2 regions of the Rhizobium sp. AB2/73 genome follow, and region 2 is predicted to be linked to the other one. Evidence: riboswitches for the same ligand, from Rfam matches in the RefSeq annotation. Region 2 holds a riboswitch; the other holds the start of a gene.
What was found. A riboswitch is a leader RNA that binds a small molecule or an ion and turns the genes downstream of it on or off. The one in region 2 is predicted to bind FMN.

Region 1 (4,974 bases), on a different replicon from region 2:
GCTTGCAGTCAATGCCGCCGGTATCGCCAACGCCAATCCCGCGGAAGAGATGGAAGAAGAACAGTACCAGACGCTGATGGACATCAACCTGAAGGGCGTTTTTCTGTCCTGCCAGGCGGAAGCACGCGCGATGCTGAAGAACGGGCGCGGATCGATCGTCAATATCGCCTCCATGTCCGGCGTTATCGTCAATCGCGGCCTGAGCCAGGCTCATTACAACGCCTCCAAAGCCGGTGTGATCCACATGTCGAAGTCGCTCGCGATGGAGTGGGTCGGTCGCGGCGTCCGCGTCAACACCATCTCGCCGGGATACACGGCGACGCCGATGAACACGCGTCCGGAAATGGTTCATCAGACCAAACTTTTCGAAGAGCAGACGCCGATGCAGCGCATGGCAACGGTCGATGAGATGGTCGGCCCCGCCGTCTTCCTGCTGTCGAATGCCGCGAGCTTCGTGACGGGCGTCGATCTGCTCGTCGATGGCGGCTTTTGCTGCTGGTGATGCGATGAGGAAACTGATTGCCGGCAACTGGAAAATGAACGGTCTCGCGTCCTCCCTGGCCGAGATCGAGGCGCTGAAGGAAATAACGGGCGAGGCGGCGTGTGACATCGTCGTCTGCCCGCCCTTCACGCTGGTCGAGAAAGCGGTCGAACGGGTGCGAGGATCAGGGATGGCCATTGGGGCACAGGATTGCCACGCGCGGACCTCAGGCGCCTATACCGGAGATGTTTCCGCCGAGATGCTCGCCGAAATCGGCGCTCGTTTCGTCATTCTGGGACATTCCGAGCGGCGCTCGGCCTATAGGGAGACGGACGACGCAGTTGCGGCCAAGGCTGTCGCGGTCCATGAGACCGGGCTGACAAGCATCATTTGCGTCGGGGAGACACATGCGGAACGAGACGAGAGCAGGGCGATCGAAGTAGTTCGTGCCCAGCTAGAAGCATCAATTCCCAACACCGTAACCGGTTCGAACACGGTCATCGCCTATGAACCAGTGTGGGCGATCGGAACAGGGCTGGTTCCGACCGTGGAGCAGATCGAGGAGATGCATTCGTCCATCCGTCAGGCGCTTGAAAAGCGGCTGGGAGAAGAGGGCAAGGATGTCAGGATCCTCTATGGCGGTTCGGTCAAAGCATCGAACGCAAGGGCGATTTTTGGTGTTCGCAACGTCGATGGTGCCCTGGTCGGGGGCGCGTCCCTGAAGGCCTCGGAGTTTGCCGGGATTATCTCGGCCGCCGTTTGAAGTCGCCAGCAACAGGCGGGGCGATCGGCTCCCTGAGCCGGCGCCTAGCGTGGCTGTCACCGCGAAAGGAATAGGAAATGCAGCGTTTCGAAAACAAGACCGTGGTCATCACCGGCGCGAGCCGCGGCATTGGGGCCGCGATCGCCAGACGGTTCGCGCGTGAGGGCGCCAATCTCGTAGTCTCGGCCAATGAGGATTCCGTCCATGCGGTCGCCGATGCGATCAAGGCTGACGGCGGGAAGGCGATTTCCTTCGTCGGTGACGTGACCGACAAGGCGAGTGTGAAGGGGCTCTACGAGGCGGCCGAGGTGGCCTTCGGCGCCGTCGATGTTTCCATCCAGAATGCCGGCGTTATCACCATCGCCCGCGTCGAGGAGATGACCGAGGGCGAATGGGACAAGGTCATGGCGGTCAATACCAAAGGCGTCTTCCTCTGCGCCCAGGAGGCGATTGCCCGCATGCGCAAACATGGCCGTGGCGGCCGCATCATCAATACCGCTTCCGGCCAGGCGCGGGACGGCTTCATCTACACGCCGCATTATGCGGCATCGAAGATGGGCGTTGTCGGCATTACCCAGAGCCTTGCCAAGGAAGTCGCGACCGAAGGCATCACCGTGAACGCCTTTTGCCCCGGCATCATCGAAACCGACATGTGGGCCTATAACGACCAAGCTTGGGGCAAGCTTTTGGGCAATTACGGCCCCGGCGAACTCATGAAGGAATGGGTCGAGGGCATTCCGATGAAACGGGCCGGATCGGGCGAAGACGTCGCCGGTCTCGTCACTTTCCTGGCCAGCGACGATGCGGCCTATATCACTGGCCAGACGATCAATGTCGATGGCGGCTTGATCATGTCGTAGTTCGACAATGAGGAACGGTGCGTTCGTTGGGCGGATCGGATTCTCGACGATTTGGCGATCAAAGCCTCTTGCGGAATAAGGCATTGATCCCTTATCTTTCAATTGTTCTCAGGGCGGGGTGTAATTCCCCACCGGCGGTGTGAGGAGTTTCCTCGAGCCCGCGAGCGCCTTCCGAGCTTTCGGAAGGGTCAGCAGATCCGGTGAGATGCCGGAGCCGACGGTATAGTCCGGATGGAAGAGAGCAACGCAGGAGACGCCGCGTCTTGGTGGCGTTCACATGCTTGTTCGCCCAAGGGAAAATGGTGGCTTTGACCGGCCATGCACGCCGTTTCGATCGGCAACCCTTGAAAGGCAGGAAAATGGCAATTTCGAAAATTGAAGATGCGATCGCTGCGATTGCGCGGGGCGAGATCATCGTGGTTGTCGATGATCTCGACCGCGAAAACGAAGGCGATCTGGTGATCGCCGCGGAAGCGGTCACACCGCAGGCGATCGCGTTCATGATGAACCATGCCCGCGGTCTCATCTGCGTTCCGATGGAGGGCGAGAGGCTCGACGAGCTCGATATTCCGTTGATGGTGCCGCGCAACACGGAAGTCCTCAAGACCGCCTTCACCGTTTCCGTCGACTACATTCCGGAAACTACGACCGGAATATCCGCCGCCGACAGGGCGGCAACCGTTCGAGCCCTCGTCAGGGACGGATCGCGTCCGGAGGAATTTGCCCGGCCCGGTCATATCTTTCCGCTTCGCGCGCATCCAAATGGCGTCCTGTCGCGTCCGGGGCACACGGAAGCAGCCGTGGATCTGGCCCGGCTTGCCGGCCTTTCGCCGGCCGGCGTCATCTGCGAAGTGGCGAACGACGACGGCACGATGGCGCGCCTTCCAGAGCTTGAGGTTTTTGCCGAGCGGCATGGCCTCCATCTCGTGACGATCGAGGATCTGATTGCCTACAGGGCGGCAAGCGCTCCCTTCAAGGCTGCCTGATCGTTCCGATACAGCCTATCCTGATCCTGCCGGGATCGATGCTTGCGCAAGGCTCTCCTATGCTCCTTGAGAATGAAGGAGGGCCTTCTTCAGCCGATGAATATGCCCGGCGCCGATCCCGCAGCAGCCGCCGACCATCGTCGCGCCGGCATCGACCCATGAACAGGCGAAGCGCGAATAGGCGTCATCATTCAGATCCTGACGGGTCGCGTGAAGGCCCTCGTTGGCGGCCGACTCGCCTTGTTCTCCCTCGAAAGCATTGGCATAGACGCCGATCCGCAGATGATTGCCGCCCTGCCTGAAAACCTCCGCTGCCGCATCGACGGCCTTTCGCATGACTTCCGGTTTGCTGCAGTTGAACAGGAGCGCTTCGGCACCGGATGACGCTGCCCACCGAGCCGCATCCTCGACAAGTTCGCCGGAGCGGAGCTTAGGCGAGGCGCCATTCCTTTGCGCGGCGTCATCCGCAAGCGTGAAGGAGATCCAGAACGGCTTGCCGGTTTCAGCGACCGCCGTCCGAACCGCCTCTCCCTCCGCGATCAAGCTGAGGGTTTCCCCGAGCCAGACATCGACGTAAGGATCTAGGTTTTCGACCAGAACCTTGAGGTAGTGCTGAACGCGTGAGGGATCGAAATTCTGCGGCTCATAGGAGCCGAATATGGGTGGCAGCGACCCGGCCACAAGGATTTTTCGGTTCTTGCACGCATTGGCGGCGTCGCGCGCCAGCCGTCCGGAAAGCGTGATGAGATCAGCCCCTTCCTTCCAGAACCGTTCCTCGCCGATGTGGAAGGGTACGAGCGCGTAGCTGTTGGTCGTAACGACATCCGAGCCGGCAGCGATGAATTCGTCATGCACCTGCCGGACAATCTCCGGCGAATTGACCAGTGCCAGCGCCGACCATTCCGGCTGCTTCAGTTCCGCGCCGAGACGCAGCAGTTCGCGGCTCATGCCGCCGTCGAGGATCAAGGGTTTGCTCATGAATGGGATCTCCAGAATGGCTCGGATCTGCGGAGAGGTTTGATCTCTCCTTCATGCCGGGGTTAGCGCCGCACCGGCACCTGCGCTTCCAGGAACCGGAAGCTTCGCGCGATGATGGCTGTGATGACGAGATAGAAGACGGTGACGACGATCAGAGGCTCGTAGACCAGCAGGGTGTCCTGGCGAACTTTCGTGGCAACGGCATAGAGGTCCATCACGGTGACGGTGAAGGCGAGTGGCGTTGCCTTCAGCTGCATGACGATTTCGCCTCCGATCGTCGGCAATGCGATGCGGATGGCTCGCGGTAGCCAGATGCGCCGCGTCAGCGTTAGGGGTCGCATGCCGAATGCGCGGCCGGCTTCCAGCTCGCCTTTCGGCACGGCCAGCAATGCACCGCGCAAAACCTCCGCCTCATAGGCCGCGTAATTGAGCGTGAAGCTGACGGCCGCGAAGAAGAAACCCTCGCGCAGGATCGGCCAGAACAGGCTTTGGCGGATTCCCGGGATCATCGGCAGAAGAGAGCCGACGCCGTAGTAGAGCAGCCAGAGTTGTATCAGCAGCGGCGTGCCCCGGAAGAAGGTGCAGTAGCCACGGGCAAGGGAGCGCAGGATGGGGCCGCCACTGACCTGGGCGAAGGCGAGGCCAATCGCGATGACAAAGCCGAAGACGACGGAGATTACAAGCAGCGACAGCGTTTGCACGGCTCCCGTCAACAGAAGCGGCCAATAGGCGGATATCCATGAGAAGGTCATGCCGGCACCCCTCAGGCAAGCTTCGGCTGGCCGCGGCGCACACGCCGCTCCAGCAGGTTGAAGAGGGCGTTCGAGGCGAGCGTGAGAGCGAGATAAATGAGGGCGGAAGCCAGGAAAAAGATGAAATAGTGCTTGGTGCTTGCGCCGGCGAGAC
Region 2 (4,974 bases):
ATTGGATCAGTATCAAAATCTCGGTCGCTTCGGCGCTCGGCGGCGCGATCATCGGCTTTTACCTGGCTTGGGCGCTGGTCCTTGGCGGGCTTCCCAGCTGGATCCGTCACGCCTTCCTGACTTTCTCGGGGGTCGCATCGAATTTCGCCGGCGTGCCGCTGGCCTTCTCGTTCATTGCCACCCTGGGCCGCCAGGGTCTGGTCACGATATTGCTCGCTCACTTCGGCTTCAACCTCTACGGCACCGGCTTCAACCTGCTGAGCTTCTTCGGCCTGACCATTACCTATATGTACTTCCAAATCCCGCTGATGGTGCTGATCATTACACCTGCGCTCGACGGCATGAAGAAGGAATGGCACGAAGCGGCTTCCATTCTCGGCGCAACCAATGGACAATATTGGCGGATGGTCGCCCTGCCGATCCTCTGGCCGAGCCTGCTTGGCACGACGCTGCTACTGTTTGCAAATTCGTTCGGCGCCATCGCGACGGCAATTGCACTTACCGGCAGCTCGCTGAATATCGTTCCGATCGTGCTCTATGCGCAGATCCGCGGCGACGTGCTGCACAATGCCAATCTGGGCTATGCGCTTGCGCTGGGCATGATCGTCATCACCGGTATTTCGAACGTCATTTATATCTTGATGCGCATGCGCGCTGAACGGTGGCAGAAATGAAGCTGCAAAAATTCTTCGCCTGGATCGCCGTTGCCATCGGCCTCATCTACTTCCTGGTGCCGCTCATCGGTACACTGGAGTTCTCGCTGCGCATGCGACGCAACGCTTACAGCTTCGACGCCTATGCCTCCGTTTTTTCGGATTTCGGCTTCATAACGGCCTTTGGCTTCTCTATGTTGATGGCGCTTCTGACCATCATCTTCGGCATGTTGCTCGTTGTGCCCACGGCCTATTGGGTGCGGCTACGGTTGCCGCAGCTTCGGCCTGTTGTAGAATTCATCACCCTGATGCCGCTGGTCATTCCGGCCATCGTCATCGTATTCGGCTATCTGCGGCTGTATAATTCGTCGTCGATCCTGCCGCTGACCGGCTATAATTCGACGACGAACATTCTGCTCGTCTGCTCCTACATTGTATTGTCCCTGCCCTATATGTATCGTTCAGTCGATACGGCGATGCGTACCATTGATGTCGGCACGCTGACGGAGGCTGCCGAAAGCCTTGGTGCAAAATGGACAACCATCATGTTCAAATGCATCTTTCCAAATGTCATGAGCGGTGTGCTGTCCGGAGCGTTCATCACCCTTGCGATCGTCATGGGTGAATTCACCATGGCATCGCTGCTCAACCGTCCGGCATTCGGGCCCTACATGCAGCTCATGGGCGCCAATAGAGCTTACGAGCCCTCTGCCCTAGCCATTATCGCACTTGCCGTTACCTGGCTCAGCATGGGCTTGCTGCAGCTTGTTTCCCGTTTCTCAAAATCCGCTCCGATTAAGGCGTAAGGCTTCTCACCATGGCTTTTCTCGAACTCACCCACATCAAGAAATCATTCGGCGAAGTTCAGGTCGTCCACGATTTCAATATGCAAATCGAGAAGGGAGAATTCATCTCCTTCCTTGGACCGTCGGGTTGCGGCAAGACGACTGTGCTGCGCATGATCGCCGGTTTCGAAACGCCGACCGCCGGCACCCTGTCGATCAACGGCAAGGATCAGCGCGCCCTGAAGCCGAACCAGCGCAATATCGGCATGGTGTTCCAGGCCTACGCGCTGTTCCCGAACATGACGGTGCACGACAACGTCGCTTTCGGCCTCAAAGTGGCCGGCATGGCAAAGCCCGACATCGACAAGCGCGTCAAGGAGATGCTGGCTCTCATCAAGCTCGACCATCTCGCCGGCCGCTATCCCTATCAGATGTCCGGCGGCCAGCAGCAGCGCGTGGCGCTCGCCCGCGCCATCGCCGTCAAGCCGCAGGTGCTCCTGCTCGACGAGCCGCTTTCGGCGCTCGACGCGAAGATCCGCATCTCGCTGCGCGAAGAAATCCGCGCCATCCAGCAGCAGCTCGGCATCACCACCGTTTTCGTGACCCACGACCAGGAAGAAGCCCTGTCGATCTCCGATCGCATCGTCGTCATGAATGCCGGTCGCGCCGATCAGATCGGCACGCCTTTCGAGATTTACAACACGCCGGCAACCCGCTTCGTCGCTTCCTTCGTAGGTACGCTGAACCTGATCGAAGGCAAGGTCGTCGATCCCGACAGCAACCGCATCATGATCGGCGATCAGGGTGTGACCCTGAAGCAGTCGGTGACGGCCTATAAACCGGGCGACACCGTATCACTCGCCCTGCGTCCGGAAGCCGGTTCGCTGGCGGAATCGGCCAAAGGCGATACGGCTCTCACGGGCGAAGTCTCTTCAGCACACTTCCTGGGCTCGGTTATTCGCACCCGTATGAACGTTGCTGGCAATACGATTTCCTTCGACATGTTCAACAGCCCCGGGATGATGCCTCCGAGCGTCGGCGAGAAGGTGACGCTGCGCTTCGCCTCCTCCGATCTGCTCGTGATTCAGGATTGAGAAAGCACCCTGCGTCGCAGGGTCATTTTGGAAAATTATTCACGGACGCCGGGTCAGAAGCCTGGCGTTTTTCTTTGATTTTCATGAGAGAAAGCATTTATAGTCCGGACGTTCTCAGGGCGGGGTGTAATTCCCCACCGGCGGTATGGGGAGTTTCCTCGAGCCCGCGAGCGCCTTCCGAGCTTTCGGAAGGGTCAGCAGATCCGGTGAGATGCCGGAGCCGACGGTATAGTCCGGATGGAAGAGAGCAAGTAGGATCGCACCTCCTCCGCGCGAGGGATGCCGCGATGTTGCGTGTTCGCCCAAGGGATATTTGACAACAACCCTTGAAAGGCAAAATTCATGACCATTTCGATTTCTACCCAGCCGAGCCGCGTCGCGATCATTCGGGCCCGCTGGCATGCCGATATCGTCGATCGCTCGGTCGACTCCTTTGTTGCCGAATGGCAGACGACGGAAGGTGCATCGCCGATCGATATCTTCGACGTGCCTGGCGCGCTTGAAATTCCACTGCACGCACAGACGCTTGCCCGTAACGGCCGTTATTCCGCAATCGTTGCCACCGCTTTCGTTGTCGACGGCGGCATCTATCGCCATGAGTTCGTTGCAAACACGGTTCTCGATGCCATGATGCGCGTCCAGCTGGACACCGGCGTACCGATCCTGTCGGCGGTCCTGACTCCGCATCACTTCCAGGAGTCGGAAGCCCACATCCAATTCTTCAAGGAACATTTCACCATCAAGGGCCGGGAAGTGGCCAGCGCCTGCCGCCACATCCTGGCGGAACGCGCCAAGCTGCTGCCCGCTGTCACAGTTTAAGCTTAGCATGGTGGAGGCGCGGCATCTGCCCGCCTCCATGTCCACCAGGGAGAAATCTCAGTGACCGTCCTACGCATCATCCCAAACCTGCCCACCGCCGACCCGGATACAGCCCGCCTTTTCTATCATGACCTGCTCGGCCTCGACATCGTCATGGATCACGGCTGGATCCTGACTTTCGCCTCCGAAGCGGCAACAGTGCCGCAGATCAGCGTCGCCAGCGAAGGCGGTTCGGGGACGATCGTCCCCGATCTTTCCATCGAAGTCGACGATGTCGATGCGCTTTATCAGCGCGCCACATCCTTGGGCTTCGGCATATTGTATGACCTCACGGACGAACCTTGGGGTGTCCGCCGCTTCTATGTCCGCGACCCGTTCGGCAAGATCGTCAATATCCTTTCACACCGCTAGTTCAAGCGCGCGAAGAGCCTCAAGGGCTCCCGGCGCTCTCACCGCAGATCGAGATTGAATGTGGTGCGCTCGGCCGGCCAGACCGATTCCGAATAGGTGACCGGCACTCCGTCGGTATCTGCATCCACCTTGCGCGTCACCAGCAGCGGCGCGGATTTCGGCTGGCGCAGGATTCGCGCCTCGTCGGCCGTCGGCATGCGCGCCTCGATCTCCGTCGACAAGCGCTCATAGTCGGTGACGCCATAGCTGGCGAGCGCTGCCGAGATTGTCGGATACCGCAATCTAGCCTGATCGAAATCGGGAAAACGTTCGGCCGGATAATAGGAATCCCCCAATTCCACTGGAATACCGTCGGCCGTCATGACACCACGACGATGGATGACCGACGCGCCGATTGCGATCTTTAAATGGGCCGCGACGCGTTCGGTCGCCGGCACGATCTCGTGAACGAGCAGCTCGCCGCCCGGCTCGAAACCTTGCTCGATCAGATTTTTGTGGAAGCGGGTGCGTTTCGACAGCGTGTAATCGAGCCCGCCCCTATGAACGAAGGTTCCCCGCCCCTGTTCGGCGCGGACCAATCCGCGCTGCTCCAAGTGCCCCAACGCCTGGCGCACAGTGAAACGGCTGACGCCAAATCGCTGCATCAGTTCGGGCTCGGTCGGCAATTTCTCTCCGGGTACGAAAGTCCCGGCGGCAATATCGGCCGCCAAGATCTCGCCGATCTGATGCCAGAGCGCGCTGCCGCCCTTTCGGTCGATCGTTTCCATATCAGATACGCTTCTCCAGCCGGAACAACAGCTTGTATTCGGCTGGATAGCTCAACGCATCGAGAATGCTCGGATAATATTTCCGATCCTTGGTGGCACGCACAAAACCATCATAGCCGAAGCGCCTGACGGAAACATCGAAGCCTGCCGCCGTGAAGGCTTCGATATAGTCCTGTGGCGAGCGATCCTGCATCGGCGCATTGCTATTGTTGCCGATTAGTTCGAGCCACTTCGGCCAAAGCGGCATTTCATTGTGGCACCCGGTCACCGCGTAATAGACGCCCCCATTGCGCATAGCGCGGAACATCCCCTCGGCATGCTCTCTCAACTCCGGCAACAGATAGATCACCTCATAGCTGAAGGCCACGTCGAAGCTGTCGGCAAAGGGCGCCAGGTCGGTCGTGACATGAAACTGAAGCGGCATGTTGCCTGCAGCTTCGGCGGC

Region 1: it holds a riboswitch for FMN, as region 2 does, so the genes downstream of both, ribB (3,4-dihydroxy-2-butanone-4-phosphate synthase) here and I8E17_RS10090 (6,7-dimethyl-8-ribityllumazine synthase) in region 2, are expected to answer to the same signal.

What each region holds. Positions count from the first base shown of each region.
Region 1 covers NZ_CP067073.1:458,614-463,587, reverse strand. Annotated here, with positions in the region: gene I8E17_RS28175 (SDR family oxidoreductase) at 1-502, shown strand, start outside; gene tpiA (triose-phosphate isomerase) at 507-1,244, shown strand; gene I8E17_RS28165 (glucose 1-dehydrogenase) at 1,322-2,104, shown strand; FMN riboswitch at 2,205-2,351, shown strand; gene ribB (3,4-dihydroxy-2-butanone-4-phosphate synthase) at 2,464-3,090, shown strand; gene I8E17_RS28155 (homocysteine S-methyltransferase family protein) at 3,148-4,068, opposite strand; gene I8E17_RS28150 (ABC transporter permease) at 4,131-4,820, opposite strand; gene I8E17_RS28145 (ABC transporter permease subunit) at 4,832-4,974, opposite strand, start outside.
Region 2 covers NZ_CP067071.1:2,030,231-2,035,204, forward strand. Annotated here, with positions in the region: gene I8E17_RS10075 (ABC transporter permease subunit) at 1-674, shown strand, start outside; gene I8E17_RS10080 (ABC transporter permease) at 671-1,459, shown strand; gene I8E17_RS10085 (ABC transporter ATP-binding protein) at 1,471-2,532, shown strand; FMN riboswitch at 2,639-2,785, shown strand; gene I8E17_RS10090 (6,7-dimethyl-8-ribityllumazine synthase) at 2,875-3,351, shown strand; gene I8E17_RS10095 (VOC family protein) at 3,412-3,762, shown strand; gene phnF (phosphonate metabolism transcriptional regulator PhnF) at 3,801-4,529, opposite strand; gene I8E17_RS10105 (methyltransferase domain-containing protein) at 4,531-4,974, opposite strand, start outside.